Regions from separate parts of the Bradyrhizobium sp. 26S5 genome, predicted to be linked through region 2. Evidence: riboswitches for the same ligand, from Rfam matches in the RefSeq annotation. Region 2 holds a riboswitch; each other region holds the start of a gene.
The links. A riboswitch is a leader RNA that binds a small molecule or an ion and turns the genes downstream of it on or off. The one in region 2 is predicted to bind cobalamin.
Positions count from the first base shown of each region.

Region 1: another riboswitch for cobalamin. It lies ahead of V5279_RS06780 (ribonucleoside-diphosphate reductase subunit alpha); the one in region 2 lies ahead of metE (5-methyltetrahydropteroyltriglutamate--homocysteine S-methyltransferase).
Region 3: another riboswitch for cobalamin. It lies ahead of metE (5-methyltetrahydropteroyltriglutamate--homocysteine S-methyltransferase); the one in region 2 lies ahead of metE (5-methyltetrahydropteroyltriglutamate--homocysteine S-methyltransferase).

Region 1 covers NZ_CP145948.1:1,414,709-1,424,917, forward strand. Annotated here, with positions in the region: gene V5279_RS06755 (SctD/MshK family protein) at 1-402, opposite strand, end outside; gene V5279_RS06760 (hypothetical protein) at 521-712, opposite strand; gene V5279_RS06765 (hypothetical protein) at 755-1,054, opposite strand; gene V5279_RS06770 (DUF1521 domain-containing protein) at 2,001-3,515, shown strand; gene V5279_RS06775 (hypothetical protein) at 4,242-4,439, opposite strand; cobalamin riboswitch at 5,120-5,333, shown strand; gene V5279_RS06780 (ribonucleoside-diphosphate reductase subunit alpha) at 5,698-7,377, shown strand; gene V5279_RS06785 (ribonucleotide-diphosphate reductase subunit beta) at 7,368-8,609, shown strand; gene V5279_RS06790 (hypothetical protein) at 8,654-9,229, opposite strand; gene V5279_RS06795 (nodulation protein NolW) at 9,482-10,180, opposite strand.
Region 2 covers NZ_CP145948.1:4,814,825-4,825,033, reverse strand. Annotated here, with positions in the region: gene V5279_RS22360 (PepSY domain-containing protein) at 1-42, opposite strand, end outside; gene V5279_RS22355 (DUF3526 domain-containing protein) at 182-607, opposite strand; gene V5279_RS22350 (short-chain fatty acyl-CoA regulator family protein) at 972-2,396, opposite strand; gene V5279_RS22345 (acyl-CoA thioesterase) at 2,531-2,956, shown strand; gene V5279_RS22340 (MmgE/PrpD family protein) at 2,953-4,503, shown strand; gene prpC (bifunctional 2-methylcitrate synthase/citrate synthase) at 4,514-5,686, shown strand; gene prpB (methylisocitrate lyase) at 5,697-6,632, shown strand; cobalamin riboswitch at 6,810-7,011, shown strand; gene metE (5-methyltetrahydropteroyltriglutamate--homocysteine S-methyltransferase) at 7,115-9,460, shown strand; gene V5279_RS22320 (hypothetical protein) at 9,520-9,717, shown strand; gene V5279_RS22315 (aromatic ring-hydroxylating dioxygenase subunit alpha) at 9,725-10,209, shown strand, end outside.
Region 3 covers NZ_CP145948.1:1,514,514-1,524,722, forward strand. Annotated here, with positions in the region: gene istB (IS21-like element helper ATPase IstB) at 1-852, shown strand, start outside; partial or broken gene metE (5-methyltetrahydropteroyltriglutamate--homocysteine S-methyltransferase) at 1,692-4,025, opposite strand; cobalamin riboswitch at 4,127-4,323, opposite strand; partial or broken gene V5279_RS07180 (helix-turn-helix domain-containing protein) at 5,224-5,415, shown strand; gene V5279_RS07185 (group II intron maturase-specific domain-containing protein) at 5,420-6,034, shown strand; partial or broken gene V5279_RS07190 (IS630 family transposase) at 6,113-6,606, shown strand; partial or broken gene V5279_RS07195 (IS30 family transposase) at 6,629-7,388, shown strand; partial or broken gene V5279_RS07200 (IS256 family transposase) at 7,567-8,284, shown strand; gene V5279_RS07205 (hypothetical protein) at 8,878-9,123, shown strand; gene V5279_RS07210 (outer membrane protein) at 9,730-10,209, shown strand, end outside.

The sequences.
Region 1 (10,209 bases), 3.4 Mb from region 2:
CGAGACGGCGCCGATCGCCATGGAGCTGAGCAAGACGAGGCTGAGCACCACGATCCAGATAAAAGAGCGGTTGCTTGAGCCACCTTGCGGCAAATCTTGCGTCGACCAGCGAATGGACATGGCGCCGACATGAACGACGGCAGGAAGAGGAACACTAACGCGCTCGCCTGGGGGCATATTCTCGCGGCCGTCCAGTCTGATATTGGCTGCAAGGGCCTCGATCTCGATCGAATTGGTATGCGGGGTGATGCGAAGGTGGCGCGGTTCGAGCCCTTGTTCAAAGAAGATCAAATCGGCATCGAGGCCGCTGCCGATGAGGCTGGCCCCAATAGCGGTTTTGCCCCTAAGCCCGGCATAGAGTCCCGATAAGACCTCAAACTCGAGAGAAATCGATTCGCTCACGGATCATCTCCTGAATAACGAGACAAGCCGTACGGCAGTTCGCCGCACGGCTCTTGCAGAGTTCGTCATTCACTGCGCGGACACGGTAGCGACTCGGTGAGCCAACCGCCTTGCAGATTTACTGGACGCGTTCGTCGGCGACCTTCTTCTCGGAAGAGAGCTCGGTCGTAATTCTGCGCATTGCCACGGCCTGGGCCTGAACTTTTTGGCTAACACGCTCGAACTCAGCCATCTGGTTCTGGAAACCGGCATCCTGGGTCTGCTGAGTAGCAGGAGCGGCACCGTTACCGCCAACACTATTAACCGCCATGTCTATTCACCTTTCTTTGTCGTGTGTCGTAGTTGTGGCCTGCTACGTCGGGCGGGCCGATGATACGATGGCAGGAATAGAAAGAAAGACGTGCTCGCCCCCCAGACTGCTCAGGCTCAGCTCTGCGTTCTTGCCGAGACCATCGGTCTTGGGCTGTACGTTGCTCGCTTCAGCGTTCTTGTTGTCGGCAGCTTTGTCGGGGTGACTATCTTCGGACCCCAGCTTGTGGATCACCTTTCCAAAGGCGTGATCAAGGGCCCCGCCCACGGCGGAACCAATCGCAGCTCCGGCAGGTCCGCCCAACCGTCCGCCGGCAGCGCTTCCGATCATTTCTCCAATCATCGACTTCTCCTATGCTCGTCTTGTTACGCTCAATAGACGACTCCTCGCCTACAGTTCAGCGGCCTCATGCTAGGAGTGCTACCTTTCGAGAAGCTGACGAGTCTCGCGTTCCAGAACATTGGGCGGCACTTTGCAGAAGCTCATCACCTGCTGACAGCTTGCAAGCTTCATTTGCCTCCCTGGCCGCGCGTATGATCATCCTGACGCCGAGCCGATATCGGCGCGGCGAACGTGCCTGCGCGTCAGGCGCAATTCGTTGGTCTGGTGAAGCTTGCAGCGAAGCTCTGACGGGTGTGCGTGGTCCGGCGATCAGGCCCGGTCGCTGGGCCTACGGCCGGGTTGTTGCGTTTGTCGGTGAGCGTTGCTGCAGAGACTGATGGTGTGATCGCTGGCACTTAGAGATTGCATCGATAGCGCGCGACGGGGGGGGGGGGGGGGGGGGGGGGGGGGGGGGGCTGGTCCGACGGGGCGACTGGCGGCTTCGCGGTGAGACCTCGTCGCTTATTGAGGCCTCGCAAGGAACAGGGCCTGCTCAGTGTAGCTGACATCGGACAGTCGATCGTCGGCTGCGAGACTGCATGTTACCGGTGATCGGCGAGCGTGGATATTCCCTAAAGGTGGCCTGTCGTGGAAGGCGGCTGCGAGCAATCATGCGATCCCCAGCCCGTGTCTGCTGACGAGGGCTGTGATGTTCAGTCGATGGTTTGTTGTCGTCAGCTTTTCGACAGGTACTGCTGGTACAGTCTTGGGACTTGGATGTGTGCGACATGCTCGTGCCAAACCGACGAGAGGAGGGGGTGGGGCTCATCAGGGTTGCCGGCGCCGGCAGCGAGAAGCATCCATTCGCTCCCCATCGGGCAGGGGTGCGTTCTAAAATGGTTCCTAGTTGATTGAGCGCAACGCTCGCAATTTTACCGCTTTCTTCGATGCAACAGGAGTGAACTAAATGGCGTATCTTCCCGTGGCCGGTCTCCCCGTGGTCGGCGCACTCGATTCGACGGTGAATGGAGTGGGGTCTGACGGGGTGGTTGCCAGCCCCGCTTTCGGCGCGCTGTTGGGGCAGTATGCCCCGGCGGGTGCCTACCAGTACCTGCCGGCAGGTGCTGCCGTCGTTGTCGCTCCGGTGGTCGTCGCTCCAGTTGTGGCTGCTCCCATGTACATGATGGCGCCGCCGCCTCCTCCTTCCATGCTGTTGAGCCAGCAAAGTTCGGGTTTGGAGCCTTCCGTCGATCCGGTATGGACGCATGAGGTCAAGGATGGTAAGGCCACGATCAACCTCGGCGACAAATATACGATCACGGCCGATGAGAAGGATGGCACCTGGACCGTTCGCAACAACCAGACCGGCCATGTCACGAAGATCCATGGCGATCCCCATGTTGACGCGGACGGGGATGGCAAGGATGACTTCGACTTCAAGAAAGATATGACCTTCCAGCTCGACGATGGGACCAAGATTACCGTCAATAATGTCGACTACGGTAATGGTGAGGCCATCTCCTCAAAGTTGACCATTACGAACGGTCACAACGCGATGGTTGTGGAGGGGCTCGGCGACGACAAGGATGGCAAAAACAATCTGAGGGTGACTCAGTCCAATGCTGGCATGACTCTTGATGAGCTGACACCCGATGGTGCCCAGGCGATCCATGAGAGCGGCCAAGGCTGGGTCGATGGCGCCGGCGGCGTGGTGAATCAGGCGAGTATCGATGCCGGCGAACAGGGTCGCGCGCCGGGCAGCTACCAGTCTGCAAGCGCAACGCCTGCCACTGCAACACCCGTGTTCTTCGTTCCTCCTCCACCGCCACCTCTTGCGATGGTTCCGCTTGCCGTCGCTCAGGCGCCAGCGCCGTCATCTCAGCCAGCGCCGTCATCTCAGCCAGCGCCAGTGTGGTCGCACGAGGTCAAGGACGGCAAGGCGACGATCAACCTTGGTGATAAGTATACGATCACAGCCGATGAGAAGGACGGCACCTGGACCGTTAGGAACAACCAGACCGGCCATGTCTCGAGGATCCACGGCGATCCTCACGTCGATGCTAATGGCGACGGCAAGGACGATTTCGACTTCAAGAAAGGTATGACCTTCCAGCTCGACGACGGCACGAAGATCACGGTGGACACGGTCGATTATGGCAAAGGAAAAACCATCTCCTCGAAGCTCACCATCACCAACGGCGACAATGCCATGGTTGTGGAGGGGCTCGGTGACGACAAGGATGGGAAGAACAATCTGAAGGTCACGCAGTCTAATGCTGGGCGGACGCTTGATCAGCTGACGTCCGATGGCGCTCAGACAATCCATGAGACAACTCAGGGGTGGGTTGACAACTCCGGACGCAAGGTGACGCAGGCGGTGATCAACCACAATGAGAACCCGGATGCGCCACCGGATTTCAAGACGATGATGCACGAGAGCATGTTCCAGCGCATTTTCCATCGCCATGCACAGCCGGCATGAGGCCCGATCCCGGGGCGTGTCGGAAACTCGTGGAAGCGGGCGCTAGCGCCCGCCTTTCATTTTCGCCAAACGGCCGCGAGAAGGGCAGCTTGGCGATCTATCGATTCAGGATCGACGGTAACAGTCAGATTGTCTCGGCAATCGCAGCCTTCGCCCCGACAAACGGGCGGAGGGCCTCCAGGCCCGGCTACCCGGCCAGAATTGCTGTGGCGCGTTCCCGCCCGTTGTCGGCGATGGAGGCGCTGCACAGGAACGGTGCTCTCAGGTTTGTCTGCATGTCAAAGTCATGCCGACGCAAGCGTCGCAGTGAAAATCCCGTCAAGATCGCAAATTGGATTGAGGGCTGCCTCGATGGCGCGATCTACCCTCGGCTCAAAAGCACAAGCCCTGCCTCGCGTTGAGCTCTGCCTGTCTTTAGCCTCCGAAGCCGGGCGTGAACCCTTGCGCCCCCCGAACATCCATCAGCTTCTCAGGAAGCCGGAGGCGCTATGGGCTTTGAGCATCGCCATTCCCGTCAAAGTAAGCTGCTAGGGACGTTAAAAGGAAATCGCAGCAGCCCGCCGCCAAAAAGATCCCGGTGCATTCGGATTCGCGGGACCCGCTCGCAGCTCGGATCTGAGATCATTGAATGCGCATCTAATTGGTGGCACGTGCCAAGTTTCACTTGGCACGTCTTCGATTCGATTACTACGCGGGCTGTATCTCTATGTGGCGCCGAGCTTCGGCTCACCCATCATCAAGCTCGCTCATGGCCTCATCCATATCCGACTGGGAATCGCTTATGACTTGCGTGGCGACGGAAACGAGAGCCTTTTCGAATGCTCGGCGCAGTAGCGCTGCACGCGTGTCATCGCCGCCGCTCTCGGCGGTGTCGGAGGGGGCGCCAACCTGCGGCGCTGTTGCATTAATATCGGCTGCGTTCATGTCGTAACACCCGGATAGCGGCGTCGCCGCGAGATGACCTATCCGCTTCATGCTAGCAGGGACAGCTTGCGAAAAGCTGACTAAGATCGAGCCTCCTTGGCGGCTTCATCCATGACCACGCAAGTGAGGACAACCGTTGTGCCGGCACGGTCATTACTGCGATCGGAGCTCTGGTAAATCATGGCGCCAAAACACTTGGCCACGTCAGCAAGCGCGACGGCGACTGTTGCGCGTTGAAGGCTCAGTGGTACCACAAGCATTTGTGGAGCTATCGCGCTCGATCTGGCGCGCGCGGCAAGCCACCGAGATCGCACGATCATGGCAGGACGCACCTCACGCCAGTTCCACAAGAAGAGCAACACCTTGCTGGCGCAGCTCGATCGCATTCTCGACCGCTTTGAATTGCAAGCCAAACGTTGCGCGTCATGAGATTATCCCTCGCCAGCATCGCCCAGAACCTTCGCCGAACGGATTCCTATCCAACGCGGACTCGCATAGGCACCCGTCATCGCGACGGAGCATCGAAATCAAAATGCTGCCACTCTTTTCACAGAATGGGCCGAAGCAGGGGGGGGCATTTGCTCGAACACAGCGTTGCGGGCCCGGACCCGGAGCGGACGTGGCGTCCTGCGTCTCGACTCCCCTGCCACAAGCCTTGACGAATCTCGACGCGCGGCGTCTGTATGTAGATCTGCCACGGTCTTCCATTCTGCATCTAGTAGGGTGGAAGCTAAGAGAGAACCCGGTGCGCCGGTAACGGCTATTCCGGGGCTGCCCCCGCAACTGTAAGCGGCGAGCGGTTGTCATAATGGTCACTGGCCGCGACAGCACCGGGAAGGCCGACAGCCGCAGCGACCCGCGAGCCAGGAGACCGGCCGCGACAGAATAGAACGTCCTCGGGCGGGGTGCCCCGTGCGTCGCTTGCAGCCTGGGACGTTTGACCCGTCTCCTCGCAAGTCGTGCGCGTGGCTTCACCCCCTAACATCGCGGGGTTGCCGATGTCGCCGTCTTACGATTTCAATCAGCATGGTCATCTAATTGAGTGGCCGAGTGTGCGGCCGTGGCCGGCGCGGCCAAAGTCTGCCGCGCCTCAGCGGTGTGTTGTGCCGCCGCCGTCATCGCCTCCGCTGCCGCGGCCTCTCGCGCCATTGCCAAAGCCGTCCGATCTCACGCTCGATCGATCGCGCGACGGCCTGCTGACCGCGTTCGGCAAGCTAACGCGCCGATCGTTCTGCTCGTCGGCGAAAGCGTCCAGGACATGTTCGCGCGGGTGTCCTGTGCCTTCGCGGACGATGTTGCGCACGCCCAACGTCTCTATGACGCGATGTCTCGGCTGTGGTTCATGCCAGCCACGCCGGTGCTGTCCAATGGCGGCACCACGCGCGGCCTGCCAATCTCGTGCTTCCTTAACTCGGTGTCGGACTCGCTCGAAGGCATCGTTGGCACCTGGGACGAAAACGTGTGGCTTGCCTCCAACGGGGGCGGTATCGGCACGTACTGGGGCAATGTTCGCTCGATCGGAGAGAAGGTGAAGGGCGGCGTCAGCTCAGGCGTCATCCCGTTCATCCACGTCATGGACGGCCTGACGCTGGCGATCGGCCAGGGCTCGTTGCGGCGCGGCTCGGCGGCGGTCTATCTCGATATCCAGCATCCCGAGATCGAGGAGTTTCTCGAGATCCGCAAGGCGTCCGGCGACTTCAACCGCAAGAGCCTCAACCTGCATCACGGCATCAACCTCACCGACGAGCTCATGCGTGCCGTGGGCGCCGGCACCGCGTTCGCTCTGCGCAGCCCGAAGACGAACGAGGTCGTCCGCGAGATCGACGCGCGACAGCTATGGCAACGCATTCTTGAGAACCGGTTGCAGACAGGCGAGCCTTATCTCTTGTTCATCGACACTGTGAATCGCGCGCTTCCCAAGCACCAGCGCGAGCTCGGTCTCAAGGTCTCGACCTCCAACCTGTGCAGCGAGATTACGCTCCCGACCGGCATCGACCATCGCGGCGAGGAGCGCACCGCGGTGTGCTGTCTGTCATCGCTCAACCTCGAGACTCGGGACCAATGGAATGAGGAACCCGGCTTCATCGAGGACGTCATGCGCTTCCTCGACAACGTGCTCACCCACTTCATCACGACGGCGCCGGAGGGTATGAAGCGGGCCCGCTACGCCGCCCTGCGCGAGCGCTCCGTCGGACTTGGCGTCATGGGCTTCCACTCGTTCCTCCAGGCGAATGGCATTCCAATGGAGAGTGGCTTGGCGAAATCATTCAATCTAAAGATGTTTCAGAAGATCCGGGGTGATGCCGACGCGGCATCCGTCGCCCTTGCTCGCGAGCGTGGCCCGTGCCCGGACGCCCTGGAACGTGGCGTGATGGAGCGCTTCAGCCAGAAGATCGCGATCGCGCCGACTGCTTCGATCAGCATCATCTGCGGCGGCACCAGCGCATGCATCGAGCCGATCCCGGCCAACATCTACACCCACAAGACGTTGTCTGGTGCCATCTCGGTACGTAATCCTCATCTGACCAGGGTACTGATCGCCAAGGGCGCCGACACCCCGGTGACCTGGCAGTCGATCATTGCGCAGGAGGGGTCGGTCGCCCATTCCGACATTCTGTCGGAACACGAGAAAGCGGTGTTTCGCACCGCTTTCGAGGTCGACCAGCGCTGGATCGTCGAGCTTGCAGGCGACCGGGCCGCATTCATCTGCCAGAGTCAGTCAATCAACCTCTATCTGCCGGCCGAGGTCGATAAGTGGGATCTCCACATGCTGCACTGGACGGCGTGGAAGCGTGGGGTGAAGAGCCTTTATCACTGCCGTTCAAAATCGATCTCGCGCGCGGCGTTCGCCGGCAAGATCGTCGACGATGACGAGGCCGCGCCGCGGCAGCTGCCTGCGCAGCGCACCGATTATGAGGAGTGCCTCGCATGTCAATGATCGATCTCTCGTGTGTCGATCCGCGCACGCTGATCGGCAAGGGACGCGTTGGTCTCCTTGACTCGATGGGCAGCTATGACGTTGATCGCTACGCTTGGGCCTACGAGTTCTGGAAGCGTCAGCAGCAGACGCATTGGATGGCCGAGGAGGTGCCGCTCGGCAACGACCTCAAGGACTGGGCGTCGGACCGCGTCACCGCCAGCGAGCGCGCGCTGCTCACCCAGATCTTTCGCTTCTTTACTCAGTCGGACATCGAGGTCGGTGACAATTATCTCAAGCGATACATCCCGATTTTCCAGCCGCTCACCGTCCAGATGATGATGGCGGCCTTCACGAACATGGAGACGGTCCACATCAACGCCTATGCGCTGCTGCTCAAGACGCTCGGCATGCCCAAGACCGAGTTCGAGGCATTTCGCAGCTATGCGCAAATGCGCGCCAAGGCGGACTACATGCACGAGTTCGGCGTTGACACCGTGGCCGATGTCGCGCGCACCCTGGCTATGTTCGGCGCCTTTACCGAAGGCATGGCGTTGTTCGCGAGCTTCGCTATGCTGCTCAATTTTCCGCGCCACAACAAGATGAACGGCATGGGACAGATCGTAAGCTGGTCGGTGCGCGACGAGAGTCTCCACTGCGAGGGCGTCATCAAGCTGTTTCACGAATGGCACCGCGAGACCGGCGCCGTGACGCGCTCGGTCCGTGACGACATCGTCGATGTCGCCAGAACGATGGTAAAGCTGGAGGAGAACTTCGTCGATCTCGCCTTTGGCCTGGGCAAGATCGAGGGCATGCGTCCTGAGCAGATCCACGCCTACGTCCGTTATGTCGCCGACTGGCGACTGACCCAACTCCGGATTGCCCCGGTTTTCGGCTTCTTCAAGGCGGAGGAGGATGGGTTCACGCAGCTCAAGCCGCATCCGCTGCCTTGGCTCGTCGAGATTCTCAATGGCGTCGAGCACGCCAATTTCTTCGAGCAGCGCGCCACGGAGTACTCCAAGGCGGCGAGCCGAGGCAGCTGGGGGACGGCGAGGACGGGGTGTGGGCGGCTTTCGGCCGTATGTAGGCAGCCGGAACAGCATGCGTCCGTTCATACATCTTGGAGGTTCGCGGAAGTCCTCTGCTGCGGCTTCCGGCGGCACAGCGGACCTCAAGCGGCATCATCCACGCCGCTCGAAAATCATAATGGGGAACACCCGCCCACGGGGCTGATGTACGAAAGTGAAGTCTGATCTTGTGCTGAGTTGCTTCGGTGCGGCAGACTTCGAAAAGGCGATCACAATCGTTGCAATTTGCAGATTGGCGAGACGTCCGTCCCGCATACGGAACTCGGAAAGTTCTGGCGGTACAACTTCGGAAGGCCGAGCCTGAGATGGTCCGGCGTGCGAAGGCCGGGCGTGAGAGGGGCCGGCGGAGGATGGCCGGCGTGCGAGGGATTTTTATCCATATCCTGCCATAGCAAATCTTGGTCGAAATCAGGATGCGCCTCGATCGCCTGAGCGATCGTCTGCTGCGAGAGGTGATGCGGGGACGGTTCTGGTGCTGGATCTGCACCGAGCGCAGCCGGCGCATGCGAATCATCCTCCCAACGCAAGCCTGGCGAATAGGGTTGCGCTATATCCAGGTACGGCGAATAAGGGTGCCGAGCATCCAAGTACGGCGAATAGTGACGGCCTGCGTCCAGATATGGCGAATAGGGCTCCCCCGGCAGCGCGGGCGAGGCGGTACGATGTGGCGCAGCACCACCCTGAGCGCCGTTGAGCTGCTGCTCAAAGCCGGTAGCGTCCGTGGGCGGTAGCGGTGAATTGGTGTCCGGGCTCGTGTTCGATGGTCCGAATTCGTTGAAATCCATCTGTCACTCCCGCATGATGGAGCAGCTCGAGCAATGCGAAGGCTCCTGTCCTGCGAGACCGAAGCAGCTGTTTCGGAGGTTCGCGTTGATCTTCAAGCTCTCCTGGATGCACACGTCTGGCGCGGTCGATGCGAGGCGCCGCCATCCAGACAGGCTCGTCCTGGGTAAGGCGGCTTTCGAAAAGCTGACGACCAGATGGATTTAAGCGAATGCAGTTCGGATCCTCGGCTCGAGCTCTCTCGTATTGTTAAGTCACTTCTGGCCTGCAGCTTCGCGCGCGATGCCGTCCTGATGCTGCGCTTCTGAGGAATAGTGGCTTTCAGGTCGTCCGTCGCGAATGACCGTGCTCGAGGAGCCACGAAACAACATCAAAACCGACCCCAGTGGCGGCTTTTCGGCAGCGGTTGGATTCCGCCGCGCCTGCGCCTCCGCCACAAGGCCCTTGAGCGTTTGGTCCACGAGCGCGATGAAGCGCGGCGGGCCCGAAGCCAGGACGAGGCCATCTCCTGGAGCCGGCTTCACGATATAGCGCTCATCGGAGATGTTGAGCACATCGAGCGCGGTCCTGAACGCATCGAAGCTGATCGGGTTCAACACAATGAGACGGCTTTGCGCCTCTTGAGCCGCGGATATGTAAAGCACGAGACCGTCGTAATACCATTGAAGATTGTACAGATTGGTCAAGCGCTCGAGGAACTCTCGCGGTGGCTGGTCCGGCATTCGCCCACGAATCCGGCCCTTTACCTCGGCGCTGACATTGACCCTGATATTGTGATTGTTGCCGAACTCCTGCAGCGCGGCGGAAAGGTCCTGATCCAGAACCGTGTAGCTGTAAGGAGCCGACGGCAGTGAGAGGGACGCGCCGAGCGCGCTTACCGATCCCAGATAGACAAAAACTCCGACATGGAGAACTCTCCTCAAAATGTAGACCGTTGTGGATCGGATGAGCATTCCCGAAGGCCTTCCGCCTGAAAAAAAAC
Region 2 (10,209 bases):
GAACCCCAACCAACGATGGAGCAGGACAATCGCGCTCAGCATGCCGAAGTCTCTCCCTTTGAAGGCAGCGGATGCTTCATAGGTGCGTAAGGCTTCCGGCAGTAACCGGATGTGCCGTGAGTTTCGAAATACCGGTTAGATTAAAGTTTGGTGGTTTACACACTAGTTTTTTCTGAAATGCTTAGACAATGGAGCCGCGGGACACGCCGAAAACGGTTGCCCAGGCCAGCCCGGCTAGGAGCACCAGCATCAACCCGATCTTCGACCAGATGCGGTGGTTGTTTTCGTCGGCTGATATCTCGCGCCACTTCCAGCGGGGAAGAGATTCCACATCACCGACCGTCGTCGCGCGGTCGTTAGCGATTAGAGGCACGAAATATTTTCGCCACACGTTATGAAATTCTTCCGTCTGATTTTTAAAAGCGAGAAAGCGGCGCGAGTCAGTGCCTGCTACCCCGTTGAGCCCTTCGTTGACTAGAATCGCAGGCGACAAAAAGCCGATCTTGTCGACCAGGTCTTGCTGTCGCAACAATTGGCGATCGAAATTCTTGAGCAACGGTTCGATCTGCTCGTCCACCCGCTGTTTTGCGAGGAAGAACGCCCGCATTCGAGCCGGAATCTCGATGTGGCCATCTTTGATCAGCAAGGCGTCCGGATCCGAGGCATAGCGATAGTCAGCGCTGTACAGATTCTCGTATTCGCGAAGCGCTTCGGCTGTGACGACGCGCGTGCGACTGGCGAGTTCGGTGCGCGATGGCGCCGGATACAAAGTACGCGACATGGAGCGATCCTTTCTATCCGGATCAGATTTTTCTCGGCGCACCCCGGACCTACGAGATGGAAGCATCTTTTAAATTTTGAGGATGAGCGGCGCACTATTCTCGATGAACGGGCCTTGTAGGTCTGGCTTGGATAGGTACCGCAGTGCGACCTCTTTGTCGGCGACTACAGAATGTCATCAATGATGCCGTTCACGACGTCGCATACGGCGCGAAGCGGGAGCGCGTCTCGTCGATCTGAAGCGCACGGCCGATTGGCGGGAATGCCCGCTGCGCGCATTCCGGGCGTTCGCAGACCTTGCAGCCCATCCCGATGGGCGTCGGCACCGAGGGATCGGACAAGTCGAGCCCCTGCGAATAGACGACGCTGCCGGCGTGGCGAATGTCGCAACCCAGCGCGACGGCGAAGGTTTTGGCCGGCGCCAGATATCCGCCGCGCCCATGCGACACGGTTCGCGCGATCCAAAGATACGTCCGTTCGTCGGGCATCCGCGCCAACTGCGTGAGTATCCTTCCGGGGTTGGCGAACGCCTCGTAGACGTTCCAAAGCGGGCACGTCCCGCCTACACGAGAGAAGTGGAAGTCAGTCGCGGACTGACGCTTTGAGATGTTGCCTGCGCGATCGACCCGAATGAAGAAGAAAGGAACGCCGCGCGCGCTGGGACGCTGCAACGTGCTCAACCGATGGCAGATCGTCTCAAATCCGACGTCGAATTGTTGCGTCAGAAGTTCGACGTCGTAACGCCTTTGCTCTGCCTGTTCGAGAAATAGCGCATAAGGCAGCACGAGCGCGCCGGCGAAATAGTTGGCCAGGCCGATGCGAGCAAGGCCCCGCGCTTCCTTGCTGGTCAGGCCGGCCTTGTCGACTAGTGCCTGAAGCTCGCGATCGAACGACAACATCGCAATCTGCGTGCCCAACTGGAACGCCTGTTGTCCCGGATGGAGGCGCCGAGACAGATGTAGGGTCTTCGTCTGGCCGTCGAACCATCTCTGCGTACCGGCGGCGATATCATCCACGCCGTCGAGCACGATACGCACGCCAAAGTCGCTTTCGAGGTGAGAAGCGAGTGCCGATGCCGCCTGCCCTGCCTTCAGGTTGATCTTGAGGGCAATCTGCTCGGCGGTCTCGTCCAGCTCGGCGATGTAGTTGTGATTGGCGTAAAAGAAGTCGCGGACCTCCTCGAATGCCGTCGAGGGCAGCATGGCGGCATCCGCTTGCCTGTCTTCCCCAAGGCGCGCCGCCAGCGCGGCGGCCTGCTCTACCGCCTGGCGCGATCTGCGATGCAGCCCGACCAGGGCGCGGCCGACCGCTGGCATGTTGAGCGCAATTTCCCGGACTTCAGCGGTGGCGATGGTCTCGCCGAGGGATGGGTCTGACAGCACTTCCTTGAGGTCGGACATCAACCGCGCTTCGTCGCCTTCGGCAAACATCTGGAGATCGAGACCGAAGGCCGAGTTCAGCGCGAGCAAGACCGGAAGCGTCAGCGGCCTTTGGTTATTCTCCATCTGGTTCAGATAGCTCAGCGAGATGCCGAGCTTGTCCGCGAGGGCAGCCTGGGTAAGTCGGCGTTCTTCCCGCAGGCGTTTCAGCCGCACACCCATGAAGGTCTTTTTCATCACGGCGCCTTTGCAAACTTTGCAAACCGAAGAGAAAACCTACGCAAAACTACACTTTTTCAGCCATTTTCAAGCGAAGGAGTTTGCAGATATTGCGAAGTCGCCACCGAATAGCAAGCCCTTTGGATTGTCCCATGCTGGCACATGCTGTGAAGACCAGCCCCTCGGGCGAAACCCGATTTGTCGAAATCGTGTTTCCCGACCTCGCCAATCACTATGGCACGTTGTTCGGCGGCAACGCTTTGAGCCTGATGGGCAAGGCCGCGTTCGTCGCCGCCACCCGTCACGCCCGCCGAAACGTCGTCATGGCCACGTCCGACAAGATCGAATTCCACGAGCCGATCCGGGTCGGCGAATTGATCGAGCTGATTGCGCGCGTCGATCGCGTCGGCAGAAGTTCGATGACGGTCGCGGTCGAGATGGTCCGTGAAAACCTGATGAGCGGCCAGCGCCAATCCGTCATTCGGGGAACGTTCGAGATGGTTGCCGTAGACGCCAACGGGCGTCCCGCCGCAATCGAGTCAACAAGCCACCACACGTCAGAGGAAGCCGTTTCGTGAAGCACCACAAGGTCCGTACCTACAAGTCCGCCGAACATCTAGCCTGCGCCGATCAACTGGCGTGGAAGATCGCGTCCGTCGCTTCCGATCCGGTCCGGATCGAAGACCCCGTCATCGACATGATCGGCAATCGCATCATCGACAACGCCGCGGTTGCGGCTGCTTCGATCGCGCGGCACCCAGTCGTCAGCGCCCGTGCCCAGGCGGAGGCGCATCCGCGGCAGCCCGGCGCGACCATCTTCGGCCTACCGAGCAGCCAGAAATATTCGCCGGAATGGGCGGCGTGGGCCAACGGCGTCGCCGTCCGCGAGCTGGATTTCCACGACACCTTCCTGGCCGCCGACTATTCGCATCCCGGCGACAACATTCCACCCGTGCTCGCCGTCGGCCAGCACTGTGGTGCCTCGGGGGAAGATCTGCTGCGCGGACTGGCTGCGGCGTATGAAATCCAGGTCGATCTGGTGAAGGGCATCTGCCTGCACGAGCACAAGATCGATCATATCGCCCATCTCGGCCCGTCGGCGGCCGCCGGAATCGGCGCCCTGCTCGGCCTTTCGACCGAGACGATCTACCAAGCCGTGCAGCAAGCGTTACACGTCACCACGACCACCCGTCAGTCGCGCAAGGGCGAGATTTCGAGCTGGAAAGCTTTTGCCCCGGCGTTCGCCGGCAAGATGGCGATCGAGGCTGTCGATCGCGTCATGCGCGGGGAAGGCGCCCCGTCGCCGGCATGGGAAGGCGAAGACGGCTTCATCGCCTGGCTGCTCTCGGGTCCATCCGCCTCGTACACCGTGCCGCTGCCGCAAAAGGGCGAACTGAAGCGCGCCATCCTCGACACCTATACCAAGGAGCATTCGGCGGAGTACCAGAGCCAAGCGCTGATCGACCTGGCGCGGCGGATGGGGCCAAAGATCGGCAATCTCGCTGCGATCGAAAGCATCGTCATCCACACCAGTCATCACACCCATTACGTGATCGGCACCGGCGCCAACGATCCGCAGAAGATGGACCCGAAAGCGAGCCGCGAAACGCTCGACCATTCGATCATGTACATCTTCGCGGTCGCGCTCGAAGACGGCTGCTGGCACCACGAAAAGTCCTACGCGCCCGAGCGTGCGGCCCGTCCGTCGACGGTCGAGCTCTGGCACAAGATTTCGACCGTCGAGGACCCCGAGTGGACCCGGCGCTATCACAGCCACGATCCCAAGGAGAAGGCTTTCGGCGGGCGCGTCGTCGTCAGGCTGAAAGGCGGTTCGACCGTCAGCGACGAACTCGCGGTTGCCGACGCGCATCCGCTGGGCGCGCGCCCGTTCAAGCGGCCTGACTACATCCGCAAGTTCCGTACCTTGGCGGAAGGCGTGATCGCAACCGCCGAGCAGGATCGCTTCCTCGCCGCCGTCGAGCGGCTGCCGTCGCTGCGCGCCGGCGAACTGTCTGAGCTGACCTTCACGGTCGACGCCTCAAAGTTGGGCACCCCGGCCAGCCACGGAATCTTCGACTGGAAACCGGATACACAGACCGCGGCACGACGCGCGGCAGGATCATAGGGAGGATACCATGACTGACGTGAAACCCGCGCCCAAGAAATCCGTCGCCCTCTCCGGCGTCGTCGCCGGCAACACGGCTCTTTGCAGCGTCGGCCGCAGCGGCAACGACCTGCACTATCGCGGTTACGACATCCTTGATGTCGCCGGCGTCTGCGAATTCGAGGAGATTGCCCATCTGCTGGTGCACGGCAGCCTGCCGACCCGCGCCGAACTCGCCAACTACAAGGCCAAGCTGAAGGCGCTGCGTGGCCTCCCGCGCGCGGTACTCAACACGCTGGAACAATTGCCGGCCGCAGCCCATCCAATGGACGTCATGCGCTCCGGCGTCTCGGCACTCGGTTGCGTGCTGCCGGAGAGTCATGACCACAACACGCCAGGCGCGCGCGACATCGCCGATCGCCTGATGGCCTCGCTCGGCTCGATGTTGCTGTACTGGCACCACTACGCCCACAACGGCCGCCGTATCGAGGTCGAGACCGACGACGATTCGATCGGGGCGCACGTCCTGCACCTGCTGCACGGCAAGCCGCCGTCAGCTTCGCATGAACGCGCGATGCACACCTCGCTCAATCTCTATGCCGAGCACGAATTCAACGCTTCGACCTTCACGGCGCGCTCGATCGCCGGTACCGGCGCGGACCTGTATTCGGCGGTAACCGGCGCGATCGGTGCGTTGCGTGGGCCGAAGCATGGCGGCGCCAACGAAGTCGCCTTCGAGGTCCAGAAGCGCTACGCCACCCCCAACGAAGCCGAAGCGGACATCCGCCGCCGGATCGAGGCCAAGGAAGTCGTGATCGGGTTCGGGCACCCCGTCTATACGATCTCCGATCCCCGCAACAAGGTGATCAAGCAGGTCGCCCGTGACCTCAGCGTCGAGGCCGGCAGCATACGCATGTTCGAGATTGCCGATCGCATCGAGACCGTGATGGCCAACGCGAAGCGGATGTTCGCCAACCTCGACTGGTTCAGCGCGGTCTCCTACCACGCGATGGGTGTGCCGACCGCGATGTTCACGCCGCTGTTCGTGATCTCACGCACTTCGGGTTGGGCGGCTCACGTCATCGAACAGCGGATCGACAACAAGATCATCCGGCCGGCCGCCAACTATGTCGGCCCCGAGAACCGCAGCTATGTCCCGCTGGAGGCGCGCGACTTGCCGCCTGCATCGGTCCGTGCGGCGTAAGGAGAAACACGTGCCCTATCTCGTCGCAGAAGAACTTCCGCGTGAAACCGCCGGCAGCCGCTTTCGCGCGTTGCTGAGGCGCCCGGGCATTCTTCGCCTGCCCGGCACCCACAACGGCATGTCGGCCATTCAGGCCAAGACGGCGGGTTTCGAGGGGCTGTATCTCTCGGGTGCGGCCATGACGGCGTCGATGGGATTGCCCGACCTCGGAATCATCACCGTAGACGAAGTCGCGTTCTTCATCCGCCAGATCGCCCGTGCGTCGGGTCTGCCGCTGCTGGTGGACGGCGATACCGGCTATGGCGAAGCCCTCAACGTCATGCACATGGTGCGCGTCTTCGAGGAAGCCGGTGCCGGCGCGGTCCATATCGAAGATCAGCTCCTCCCCAAGAAGTGCGGCCACCTCAACGACAAGAAGCTGGCGGATGCGCACGACATGGCGGCCAAGGTGGCCGCTGCCGCCAAGGCGCGGCGTGATCTCGTCATTCTTGCGCGAACCGATGCGGCCGCGAGCGAAGGGCTCGATGGTGCGGTCGCCCGGGCCAAGCTCTATATGGAGGCCGGTGCAGACGCGATTTTCCCGGAGGCGCTCAATACGGCCGAGATGTTCCGCGCGTTCGCCAAGCGGATGCCGGGCGTCCCCCTGCTCGCCAACATGACCGAGTTCGGCAAGACGCCCTTCTTCACCGCTTCCGAATTCGAGGAGATGGGCTATTCGATGGTGATCTGGCCGGTGTCGTCGCTTCGGATCGCCAACAAGGCGCAGGAACAGCTTTACGCCGCGATCGCGCGTGACGGCGGCACGCACAAGGCAGTCGATCGGATGCAGACGCGAGCGGAACTATACGCAACGATTGGACTGCACAATTACGAGGCCCTCGATGCTTCCATCGTCCAGACCATTATTCCCGAAGGCATGCCGCAGCGGGTCGCGGGCTCTAGATAGCCCTTCTTTCCGACGCTGTTCGCTCCGGGACACCAACCAGCACCGGCGCCGTCAGGGCCGCGAACCGATTGAAATCGGAACCCAATTCTAGGGGTTTGAGGACAAGCCGGTAACGGGCGATTGAGCAATACCAAGGTGTTTCCAGTCACGGTCATTGACTGCGGCCGGACTTGACCTTAACTCCAGTGCTGTCGTGGTTCTGCGGGCTCGTTTGGCCCGGAGCTAAGAGGGAAGCCGGTTGAAAGCCGGCGCTGCCCCCGCAACTGTAAGCGGTGAGTTGTTGTCCAACAAAGTCACTGAGGCCCGCGAGGGTCTTGGGAAGACCGGACAACAGCACTGACCCGTGAGCCAGGAGACCTGCCTCGACAACAGAACGTACTCGGGCGGGGTGTCTCGGTGGTGCGGTTGCGACCCCGCGCGCCACCTTTTGCCCGGAGTCCAGACGTGTCACGTGGCCCACGCCCCCAACATCGGGGTAAGCCATGTCTATTTCTTCACTTCCCGTCGCAACACTTGGAACACCGCGTATAGGACCGCGCCGCGAACTCAAGTTGGCGCTCGAAAGCTTCTGGTCCGGCAAATCCAGCGAGCGGGCGCTGCGTGAAACGGCCGTCGGCCTGCGCGCCGCCAACTGGGCCCGCCAAAAGTCCCTCGGCGTTAGCGTCATCCCGTCTAATGATTTTTCATTCTACGACCAGGTGCTCGACACCAGCGTGATGGTCGGCGCCATTCCGGAAGTGTACGGCTGGAAAGGCGGCGATGTGTCGCTGGCGACCTATTTCGCGATGGCCCGCGGCGCGCAGGGCTCCGAACACGATGAAAGCTGCGGTCATGCGCATCACGCGCACGGCTCTTCACACGGCGTGCCTGCGCAGGAAATGACCAAGTGGTTCGATACCAATTACCACTACATGGTGCCCGAATTCAGCGCTGGCCAGATCTTCAAGCTATCCTCCTCCAAGGCGGTCGATGAATATCGGGAGGCCAAGGCGCTCGGCTACAAAACCCGGCCCGTCCTGCTCGGACCGGTGACCTTCCTCAGGCTTGGCAAGAGCAAGGACGCGGCGCTGAACCCGCTATCGCTGCTGCCAGTCCTGCTGCCGGTTTACGTCAAGGTTTTGCAGCAACTCGTCGCCGAAGGCTGCGAATGGGTGCAGATCGACGAACCGTGCCTGGTGCTGGACGCAGACCGCGAGACCCAGGGCGCGCTTCAAATGACTTACGCGCTCTTGGCGGAAATGGTGCCGGGCCTGAAGATCATGCTCGCCAGCTATTTCGGCAGCCTGGGCGACAACGCCGATACCGCGCTATCGCTGCCGGTCGCCGGACTTCACATCGACCTTGTGCGCGCGCCGGAGCAACTCGACAAGATCGTCAGCGCCGCACCGAAGGGAATGACCCTGTCGCTCGGTGCGATCGACGGGCGCAATATCTGGCGCTCCAACCTTTCCGCCTTGCTGAAGCGGCTGGAACCGGCGGTCGCGAAGCTCGGCCTGGACCGGGTGCAGATCGCGCCCTCCTGTTCGCTGCTGCATGTCCCGATCGACCTCGAACAGGAAACCAGCCTCGATCCGGACGTGAAGAGCTGGCTTGCCTTCTCGGTGCAGAAGATCGCCGAACTGGCCACGCTGGGCACGGCGCTCGCCGGCGGCCGGGACAAGGTCGCCGACGCGCTGGCAGCATCGGACGCCGCGGCTCGCTCGCGCGAGACGTCGCCGAAGATTCACAATGCCGACGTGGCGAAGCGGATGATGGCGATCGACGACGCCATGCGCCGGCGCCAGAACGTCTTCACGAAGCGATCTGGATTGCAGCGCGCGCGGTTCGGGCTGCCAGCGTTCCCAACCACGACGATCGGCTCGTTCCCGCAGACCACGGAAGTCCGCAATGCGCGGGCCGCCCATGGCAAGGGCGCGATGAGCGATGCGCAGTACGAGCAATTCCTCAAGGAAGAAACCGCCCGCGCCGTACGTTGGCAGGAGGAAATTGGCCTCGACGTGCTGGTGCATGGCGAATTCGAGCGCAACGACATGGTGCAGTATTTCGGCGAGCAATTGTCGGGCTTCACCTTCACCAAGCACGGCTGGGTCCAGTCGTACGGCTCACGTTATGTCCGCCCGCCGATCCTTTTCGGGGATGTTTCCCGCCCCAAGCCGATGACGGTCGAATGGTGGCGTTACGCGCAGTCGCTGACCCAGAAGCCAATGAAGGCCATGCTCACCGGACCGGTGACCATCCTGAACTGGTCGTTCGTCCGCGACGACATTCCGCGCAGCGAGGCGTGCCGGCAGATCGCGCTCGCGATCCGCGACGAAGTGACTGACCTCGAAAAGGCCGGTGCCAAGATGATCCAGATCGACGAGGCTGCCCTGCGCGAGGGCCTGCCGCTGCGGAAGTCGGAATGGAAAACCTATCTCGACTGGGCCGTCGAAAGCTTCCGCATCTGCTCGACCGGCGTGACCGACGAGACCCAGATCCACACCCACATGTGCTACTCGGAGTTCAATGACATCATTGACGCGATTGGCGCCATGGATGCGGACGTGATCTCGATCGAGACGTCGCGTTCCAAGATGGAACTGCTGGACGCTTTCAAGACCTACAAGTATCCGAACGAGATCGGGCCCGGCGTCTACGACATCCATTCGCCCCGCGTTCCGGAGGTCAGCGAAATGGCCGAGCTGCTCTCGCTCGCGCGCAAGCGGCTGACCGACTCCCAGCTCTGGATCAATCCGGATTGCGGCCTAAAAACCCGCAAATGGGAAGAGGTGCGCCCTGCCCTCGTCAACATGGTGGCGGCCGCACGCGAAATGCGGCACGCCTCCTGAGGCATGCTCCCGGAGCGCGCGGATACATCGCGCGCTCCATCATTTCATTGAGGTCATCGATGCGCTTCTGGATCGAATGTACGCGACACGAGACGAACAAGCCCGTCCACATCAACATCGCCCTTGTCGGCAGCATGTGGCATGACGGCGAGCGAACCATCCTCGCCTTCGTCGGCGGCGACGCCGAGCGTGTCGAAGTCACCCAGACACCCGAGCAGATCATGACCATGCACCTCGGGCCGACAGGAGCCGCTTGATCAGGCAATGACAGTTGGAAATCTCAGCGTTGAGGCGACCGCATCCCGCTCGCATTCCGACCTCCGAAAAGTCGGATCCCATCCGGATTATTGGTATCCAATCGCGTGGTCGCATGAACTAAAGCCCGGCAGGACTTTCGCTGGGCATTTTGCAGGCGAGCCCATCGTGCTGGTTCGCCCGGTCGAAGGCGATGTGTTTGCGCTGGAAGACCGGTGCGCGCACCGTCAGGTGCCGCTCTCGAAAGGTACCGTTGATGGCTGCACCGTACGCTGCTGCTATCACGGCTGGCGCTACGACGGCTCGGGCCAATGCGTCGATGTCCCCTATCTCGGCGAGGGCAAGCTGCCCAACGGCGTCAGGTCGTATCCCTGCTTCGAGAGCAATGGCATCATTTTCGTCTGGCCGGGCACCGCGCCGGCGGCCGATCCGCTCGCACAGATCGGGCACGCTGCCGAGCCGGGGTACAAGAGCCGCCGGTTCGGCAAGATTGT
Region 3 (10,209 bases), 3.3 Mb from region 2:
CAAATCTTCGACCTCATGGGCGAACTTAAGCTCTACGGCATGAAGGCTGCCTTCGACGAGATCATGGCAACTGCCGTCAAGCGCCAGCACGAGCCTCAACGCATTGTCGGCGACCTGCTCAACGCCGAGATCAACGAGAAGCAAGCCAGGTCGATCAAATACCAGCTCACCATTGCCAAGCTGCCGCTCGCCAAGGACATCGCCGACTTCCAGTTCGACGGCACGCCGATCAATCAGACTCTCGTCAATGATCTCGCTGGCGGCGGCTTCATCGCCCAACAACGCAACGTCGTGCTGGTTGGCGGCACCGGTACAGGCAAAACCCACTTGGCCATTGCCATCGCCAGAAGTTGCATCCGCGATGGCGCCAGAGGACGCTTCTACAACGTAGTCGACCTCGTCAACCGGCTCGAGACCGAGACCCGCAACGGTCGGCAGGGACGGCTCGCCGAGCATCTGACCCGCATGGACTTCATCGTTCTCGACGAGCTGGGCTATCTGCCGTTCGCGCAATCCGGCGGTCAGCTCCTGTTCCATCTCATCAGCCGGCTCTACGAGCGCACCTCCATCATTGTCACCACCAATCTTGCGTTCGGCGAATGGCCCAGTGTGTTCGGTGATGCCAAAATGACCACCGCGCTACTCGACCGATTGACCCATCACTGCGACATCGTCGAGACCGGCAACGACAGCTGGCGATTCAAAAGCCGCGACGATGTTCAAACAACCCGCGCTCGCGCCGTCTCCGCAACCCCGACCAGCTCCGACGACCCGAGCGCTACCAGCAGAGCACGCCGATCAAAGGGGTCCCTTTTGGATGCCGATAGGGGGTCCCAGTCGAACGCCGATTGACAGTCGATGGCGCAGAGTTTCTCGTCCGGAGCGTCGCATCTTCGTTCGACGCGCACCTCCCTGGGTCGGAGGCTACGCACAGTCGGGCGGTTTGAACCGAAGCCAACCCGATCCGGTTCCGATCGGAGATCAACATCACCAAATCGGCTTCTGGTTAGGAGTATCGCGGGGCTGATAGCACGCCGATTTGGCATCCGGTCCCGAGCTATCTACAAGCGTCGTCACACCCACTACGTCGAGCCGTACGTAGATTTCAAACACTCGTTGGAACCGAGGATTCCAATCGGGCGACAACGGTTTGACCAACGACCGACCGAATCTGGCCTAACTCAAGCTGCTCATTTCATTGGTGATGATGAGGTCCTTGCGAGCGCGATTTTGATATGTCTCGGTGATTGAGCGTATTGTTTGCGGGCAGGAGAGCGCACCACGTTCTGCGGCTCGTTGCCTTCCATGGCGATCGCTCCACATCATCGCCCACCCATGCTCGACTCAGCGAGTCGTTGAGACAGTCCTCATCAGCAACAACCTTGGTGTAGTCTTCTAATCCTTGGCTATATTGGGCGCATACCAGGGCATAATTGAGTTACGATCATCCTGTGCCTTAACTGGGACTTAGATTTTCGGCGAATGTCCTCGCCGAGATCGATCCGTCGGCCGTGCTCCCTCTGCCGATGGAAGTGGCCGCGATGCCTAGCAGCGTCGCTCCTCCCAGACTCGACTTCCGCCCGGCCGCTAAACGCGGCCGGGCCTTTTGTATTCACCAAGGCTCTCCCGGGACTATCGAGATCTCCTTAAGCCGATCAGCTCGACGAAAGACCTGACCAAGGATCAATGGCCTATTGGAGCGGTGCAGCGCGCAGTTCGCGGGCCGCAGCGACCATGTTGACAAGTGCCGGGCGAACCTCCTCCCATTTGCGTGTCTTCAAGCCACAGTCCGGATTGACCCAGAGCTGCGACCGCTGCAGCCGCTTCAGAGCCAAGGCCATGAGCTCCTTCATCTCGCCGGTCTCGGGAACGCGTGGGGAATGAATGTCGTACACGCCTGGCCAATTTGGTTCGGATAGTTGTAGTTCCTGAACGCGTCGAGCAGTTCCATCTTCGAGCGCGAAGTCTCAATCGAGATGACATCTGCGTCCATTGCAGCAATCGCATGGATGATGTCGTTGAATTCTGAGTAACACACGTGGGTATGAATCTGAGTTTGTTCGGCGACGCCCGATGAGCAGATGCGGAAGCAATCTCCAGCCCACTCGAGGTAAACGGTCCACTGCGCACTACGCAATGGCAAGCCTTCGCGTAGTGCAGCCTCATCGATCTGGATCATGGAAGCACCCGCATTCTCGAGATCGCCGACTTCATCTCGAATTGCGAGCGCAATCTGACGGCAGACTTCGCTTCGGGGAATATCCTCGCGAACAAACGACCAGTTCAAGATCGTTACTGGTCCGGTCAACATCGCCTTCATCGGCCTTTTGGTTAGCGACTGCGCATAGCGCCACCAGTCCACCGTGATCGGCTTCGGCCGTGAGACATCTCCAAACAGGATCGGCGGCCGGACACAGCGCGAGCCATAGGATTGCACCCAACCGTTTTTGGTAAATGCGAAGCCGGAGAGTTGCTCGCCGAAGTACTGCACCATGTCATTGCGCTCAAACTCGCCATGGACGAGCACGTCCAGACCGATGTCTTCCTGCCAACGTACGGCGCGCGCCGTCTCTTCCTTGAGGAACTTGTCGTATTGCTCGTCGCTCATCGCGCCTCGCGCATGCGCCGCCCGGGTATTACGGACCTCTGAGGTCTGAGGAAACGATCCGATCGTCGTGGTCGAGAACGCTGGAAGCCCGAAGCGCTTGCGTTGGATCTCGGCCCGACTGGCAAATGGGCTGGCCCGCCGGCGCATGGCCTGGTTGATCGCACTCAGCCGGACAACGACATTGGCATCTCGGATCTTCGGCGACGTCCCGCGGACGGCTGCGGCACACTCCGATTCCGCAAGAGCTTTCGCAACATTCTGGTCGCCTGCGAGTGCCCGCGCCAAGGTCGCAAGCTCACGCATCTTCTGAACCGAGAAAGCAAGCCAGCTCTTGACGTCGGAGGCGAGCCCGGTCTCGAGTTCAACATCGACCGGCACATGAAGCAGCGAGCAGGATGGGGCGATCTGTACGCGGTCCTTACCAAGCTTCGCAATCGCGGGATCCAGTCGCTGGCGGAGCGCCGACAAATTCGATCGCCAAACATTCCGACCGTCTATGACGCCGAGCGACATGACGAGGTCACTCGCCGCTCGCAATGATCTGGCTCAATAACTCTGGCGCGCGAACCAGATCGACGTGCAGCCCGGCAACAGGCAGGCGCAGGGCAGCGTCCAGATTGTCGCAGAGGCCACCGAAATAGCTTGCAACCATGATCTTGATGGCCGGCCCTTCCTTTGCGAGCCGGCCATAAGCATGTACCAAGGATTTTCGCGAACTCTCATCCAGAACAAGGACTAGGCAAGGTTCGTCGAATTGACCCCAATTTGCCCCGCGTTTGGCCAATTCCTTCAAAAGCTCAATATAGACCGGTATCAGGTCATCTAGCAGTGACAGTGGCTGGAACGCAAGATCGGCACTCTTGCCAAGCTTCAAGAATGTAACCGGCCCGATCAGGACAGGGCGCGTCTGAAAGCCAAGGGCCTTGGCTTCCTCGTACTCCTCGATTGGTTTGCGAGAGGATAGTCTGAAAGTCTGCCCCGGGTGAAATTCCGGGACCATGTAATGGTAGTTGGTGTCGAACCATTTGGTCATCTCCTGCGCGGGTGCGCCATATCCACGCGACGGGTGACCGCAACTCCCATCCTGACCGTCGCATTGTGCCCCGCGTGCCATGGCGAAGTATGTCTTGAGCGAAATGGATCCGGCATTCGTCTCGTAGACTTCTGGGATGGCACCAACCATGACACTGGTGTCGAGCACCTGGTCGTACAGCGAGAAATCGTTCGATGGGATCACGGTGACACCGAGAGACCTCTGGCGAGCCCAATTTGCGGCACGTAGGCCAGCTGCATCCTCGAGCAACTGCTGTTCGGCGATTTTTCCGGCCCAGTAACTTTCGAGCGCAACCTTGAGCTCTCGCCTTGGACCGATGCGTGGCGTTCCGAGTGTGGCAACCGGAAGAGAGAGAAGAGACATAGCGTTAACCCCATATTGGTGGCAAAGGCCATGGCGGACGCAGGCAGAAGAAGCCGCGCGAGCGACCGCTGCTTGGCGCACCACCGGGACACCCGCCGGTGGACGAAGATAGTGGCGGGGCAGGTCTCCTGGCTCGCGGCTCTGCGCTGCTGTCCGGTCTTCCCGAAACCGTCAGGCTTCAGTGCCTTCGTTGGACAGCTCGCCACTCACAGTTGCGGGGACAGCGCCGGAATTGACACCGGCTTCCCTCTTAGCTCCGGCCTAATGAGACCGGAGAACCTCGACACCTTCAATTATCGGCAAAAGGGATATTCCGTCAACCTCGCGTCATGTTGCGATCTGCTAATGTGCCTAGCGGCATGCCCACCGTTCATACTCGATGCAGAAGTCGCTCTACAATCACGGACATCGGATGACATCCCGAAAGTCCCTCCGCGTGGGCAGCGACAAATCCGAATACGCCGCCTTTGCACCGAGGACCACTTGGTCGAACAGACGGCTTTCATGCAAGCTGGCCCCGGTTCATCAAGCACGGCGCGCTGCGCTGCCTTCTCCAAGCAATCAACGATCCACCGAATAAGATAGCATACGCGGCGCGAGGTGGTTCTGTGATGCCAGCCATTTCTGGTAGGCGTCACTCGGACACTTTTTGGCGATACTGCCCAGGCAAGCATATCAACCAAACCAAGGAGACCGGCTCGCAATGAAAATGGCTGTTTGGAGTGCCCTCGGTGTCTTTGCTGTTGCCGTCTCGGCGGTCGGCTTGTTCGGGTTGATGGTAAGACCGCTCTTGAGTAACACCGCTCGACAGTTTCTCTCGAAACTATTGATCGGCTCAGGCCGAGGCTAGCACGGCTCGGCGTCCTCTACCTGCTTGAGGAGGACAGGACTTGCGTCGAAGCCGCATCTTCCGGTCGATTGAAGAGCACGATATGCGCCGGCCGACACGAGCGATCGCGCATGCCGGCGAGTGAATGCTACCATCTTGCCCGCCTGCTTAAAGCGTGCACTTCGGCGGCGTCTGTTCCAAACGCCCGGCGCTGATGGGCGGTTTCGTATCGTTGTGGGCCCTTGAGTGCCAAGCACATCTGCCTGGCGCTGCAACTAGAGCATTTCATTGCTTAACTGAATCGGAGGGGATTCCGGTTTTTGGCGGTTTGTGATTCAAGATGCTGACTGGATTGGAGGCCAGCATCGCATGACCCGACCTCTTTCCCTGGACCTTCGCGAGCGTGTGGTGGCGTCGGTTTTAGCGGGCGAGAGCTGCCGATCTGTGGCGGAGCGGTTTGGTGTTGCGGTCTCGTCGGTTGTGAAGTGGTCACAGCGGCAGCGGGCGACCGGCTCGGTTGCGCCTGGCAACATGGGCGGTCACCGCAAGCCCGTGCTTGATCTGGATGGCGCGGACACATCCCGACCTCCCTTGGTGTCGGTATGCCGACGACGGACTGGTGCACTGCCGGACCGAGCAAGAAGCAGAGGCCATTAGGGCGGAGCTTCAAGCGAGGTTGGAGGTGTGCGGACTTCAGATGCACCCGACAAAGACGCAGATCGTCTATTGCATGGACAACAGGCGTCGGCGAACGTATCAGAGGGTCAAGTTTGACTTTCTCGGATATCAGTTCAGGCCGCGGCAGGTGGCAACGTCACAGCGGAAGGAATTCTTTTGTGGATACACCCCGGCGGTCAGTCCGACAGCTTTGAAGGCCATGCGAGCAACGATCCGAAGCTTGCACATTCCCCGGCAAACGCCGGGGACGCTGGCTGAGCTTGCCCAACAGATCAATCCGCTCCTCCGGGGGTGGATAGGTTATTATGGTCGGTTCAGCCGTTCAGCGCTGTTCTCTCTGGTCGACTACGTCAATCAGAAGCTGAAGGCGTGGATCATGCGAAAGTACAAGCGCTTCCGGCTCCACAAAACCGGTGCTTCGCTGTTCTTGCGAAAGCTGGCTCGGAATAACGCGGAGCTGTTCGTACACTGGCAGTTCTTCGGAACGACCACGTTCACCTGACGGGAGCGGTGTGAACCGAGAGGTTCACGCACCGTTCTGCGAGAGGCCGGGGGTGAAAATCCCCGGCCTACTCACCCTTGGATCAAGACCAGCATGGCCCCTTTGCGGGGCTGGGGCCCCAAGGGCGCACGCCTGCGCGGCTTCGCCCCGCACGGTCACTGGCGTACCCTCACATTCCTCGGCGCGCTCCGCCATGACCAACTCACGGCACCCTGCGTCTTCGACGGCCCGGTCAACGGCGAATGCTTCTGCGCTTATGTGAAGCACCTTCTCCTGCCAACCCTGCGCGAAGGCGACATCGTCATTCTCGACGAGCTCGGAAGCCACAAGTCGAAAGCTGTCAGGCAGATGATCCAGGCTGCTGGCGCCAGGCTCTGGTACCTGCCGCCATACTCGCCCGACCTCAACCCGATCGAACAGGCCTTCTCCAAGATCAAACACTGGATGCGGCAGGCTCAGAGGCGCACCGTCGAAGACACTTGGCGCCAAATCGGTCACCTCGTTCAGGACATCCAGCCTCGCGAATGCCAAACTACTTCGCAAACACCGGTTATGCTTCAGTCAAAATGTGAAACGCTCTAGGGTGTTGTGGCGATGGGACAATGTTATGGCCAGCTCAGCCTTGAAGAGCGCGTTGAGATTTACCGCCTGCATGCAGGCGGTAAATCTCGAAACGATATTGCGTCTGCGCTTGACCGCGCGACGTCGACGATAAGTCGGGAGCTGAAGCGCAACTCGCGGCCTACCAAGGTCTGGAGGGGCGGTTACGAACCTGTCCGGGCTCAACAATTGGCCGAACGTCGGCGACGGCAGGATGGCCGCTTCAAGCTGGCGCGCCAGCCGGCCCTGCGGGACTGCGTCGGCAAAAGCCTTGCGATGGGACATTCGCCGGAGCAGATCGCTGGTCGACTGGCGCGAGAGCATGGTCGCGTCATGATCAGCCACGAGTCAATCTATCGTTTCATCTATCATCGTACGGCCCAGAAGGATTACTGGCACCGCCTGCTGCCGCGCCATAAACTCAGACGAGGGCGCCGGCGACGCCCAGGCGGCAGCCCTGCCAGCTTCATTAAACAACGGCGCTCGATCGATGAACGACCCTCCGAGGTCGAAGGCCGGGGGACGCCGGGTCATTGGGAAGCCGACTTCATGCTGTTCGCGCGATATGGCCAAGGATTGCTGGTTCTCCACGGGCGACAAGCCCGCTTCAGCAGCCAGCGAGGCGCTCAAGCATATCGCCGAGTTCTACGCCAACATCGTGCTGCATCCACGCGATCGGAAAGCTGTCCTCACCCCTCGGACCATCGCCCGTCAACTTGGCAAGCTTCCACAGGCGATCCGCAAAACCATCAGCTGCCGAGGAGCGCCGTCTCGTTCGGCACCGCGGCCACGGATGTCCCTTTCGATGACCACGCCCTCACCAGGATCGTCAACGGCCATCCAAACAGCGACATCGATCAACTGCTTCCGTGGGCCTTTGCCGTCAAGACCTCAAAGCTGTGGCCTGAGAACGACGCTTACGCATGAAGAGGATCTGCGCCGTCGTGCAGGAGGCCTACGTGCAGGGCGTCTCGACCCGTTCGGTAGACGACCTAGTGCAGGCAATGGGGATGAGCGGCATCTCCAAGAGCCAAGTGAGCCGGCTGTGCGGCGAGATCGACGACAAAGTGAAGGCGTTCCTCGCCCGCCCGATCGAGGGCGACTGGCCGTATCTGTGGATCGACGCCACCTACGTGAAGGTGCGCCAGAATGGCCGCATGTGTCGGTCGCGGTGATTGTCGCGGTCGGCGTCAACAGTGACGGCCACCGCGAGGTTCTCGGCATGGACATTGGCCCTTCCGAAGCCGAGACATTTTGGACGGAGTTCTTGCGCAAGCTCGCCCGCCGCGGCTTGCGCTGCGTCAAGCTGGTTGTGTCCGACGCGCACGAGGGCATCAAGGCCGCCATCAGCAATGTGCTCAACGCCACTTGGCAGCGCTGCCGCGTGCACTTCATGCGCAACGCGTTGGTCGCATGCCGGCAAGAGCGGACCGCGCGTCGTCTCCGCCTTCATCGCCACCGCCTTTGCCCAGGACGATGCCGAGACCGCCCAAGCGCAGTGGGCGGAAGGTCGCCGACCAGCTCCGCCCCAAGCTGCCCAAGCTTGCTGGCTTCCTCGACGAGGCCGAGGCCGATGTGCTCGCCTACATGACGTTCCTGCCCCAGCATCGAACCAACCTGCACTCGACCAACCCGATCGAGCGCCTCAACGCGCCACACCACGCCCGTGGACCCGATCCGGCGCACTCTGGATCAATTCCGGCCCGATCGGCGCTGGCGTTTTTCATCCTCTTCTAACGTGTTCGGCTTGTACGGGGCTTAGATCCATAATGCGAGCAAGATAATGCCCCGACACATGTCACAACACCAACAACACTTGTCCGGAATATGCCGGGCTTGATCGGAAGCCGACATCTCAGAAAACGACCAGGCTGTTCGCTTGAGATCTGCAAATGGTGGACGACCCCGACCGCCATGGTCGTGTTGAAGCTGCGACTGGCACGAGCGAAGTTTGATCGCCCGAAACAACGCCTTGCACCGTTAGCGGACCTCAAGCGGTACCGCTAGAGACGCTTGTACTGCGTTGTTAGCTTCACTCGCTCCGAGATCAATTCCAATTGATCGACATTATGACGCTCGGTCATCCGAACTTCAACAAGCATCTATATGATGTCCATTATGGCGCCGAGCGTAGCTCGATGCGCGAGCAAGATCGCAAACCGATTTGAGCGCTGGCCACATGCTCTCGGTTTCGTTTGGGGCAAACTGATTTGTCTTTGAAGGGCGTTGCAGTGGAGTTTGAGATGGATCACGACTTATCCCAGCAGGTCCAGGCGCCAGAGGCTCTCGTGAGTGTGGCGTTTGATAAGGCGTGGCGCTTTGTCGAGAGTGATCCGATCCTAGCGCACAATCTGAAGTTCGTCCTTCGTCGCCGATTGCGCGATTTACTGGCGAGCTCGGTAAGGAACGGCGAACGCGATGCACTCCATCTTGCAAACGAGGCGATACGCAATTTGCGCGCCGAGCTTGCGCATGCGACCACGCAATAGGCTTCCTCGCACATCCACTGGCAAGAGAGATCCGGTTCGCCGGGTTTGCCCCGTCATTCAGCCAGAACGAACGCCGACGCCGATGGTGACCGATCTGACCTTCCTCCACTCATATCTTTCGCCGCGCTGAAGGCGCCGCAACGCCGCGCGCGATGTGATCGCACGTGCCCTGCGATCGGGTGATCCTCAACGGCTTGATAAAGCGCGGCCCGCCTGAGAGCACTCGCCAAGCAGCTCATCACGCACCGGCAGGACTTACGCAGCTCGGCTCTCGCGCTGGTTCTTGACGGGGAGCTTACACCCCATATCACGGCGCACCGCGATGCGAAACCGCAGTCCCAAGGAGCACGCTGCACCATAATGCCTCACGTCTTCCAACGTTGACTGATCCGAATTTCCATTGGCGTATTTTGCGTGTGAGCTCCAGCCAGATTCGGCCATTTCGCTGACGGGTGCGCGTGACGTCCTTGCACGCTCCACAATCTGACGCTGCGTGCGGTTCGACGCATTTCTCCCGAAGGATTGTTGTCCTGCAGTTACAGCAATCGGCGTCGATGTTGTTAAGACGCACAGCGCCGGGGGGCACCGAAAGGAACGACACTCGAAATGAAGAGTTTTCTGATTCTGACTGCAAGCATTGTCGCGCTCAGTGCAGCGGCACCGGCGCTTGGCGCAGACTTCGCCGTGCAGCCCGTCAATATAAAGGCGCCGCCGATGCCCATCGCGGCCCCGATCACACACTGGACCGGCTACTATATCGGTATCAATGGCGGCTGGGGGGCTGGCCATAATTGCTGGAACTTCAATGGCGTCACTCCCGAGGGCTGTCATAATTCGACAGGTGGTTCGATCGGCGGCCAGATTGGCTATCGTTGGCAGATCTTCAATATGATTTACGGCATCGAGGGCCAGGGCAATTGGGCCGACTTCAGCGGCTCCAATGTCAGCACCGCCTTCCCGGCCGACACCCTCCGCACCAAGACGGATGCGTTCGGGTTGCTTGCTGGCCAGATTGGCTACGCATTCAATGCCGTGCTGCTCTACGCCAAGGGCGGTGCCGCCGTGACCAGCAACACCTACCACATC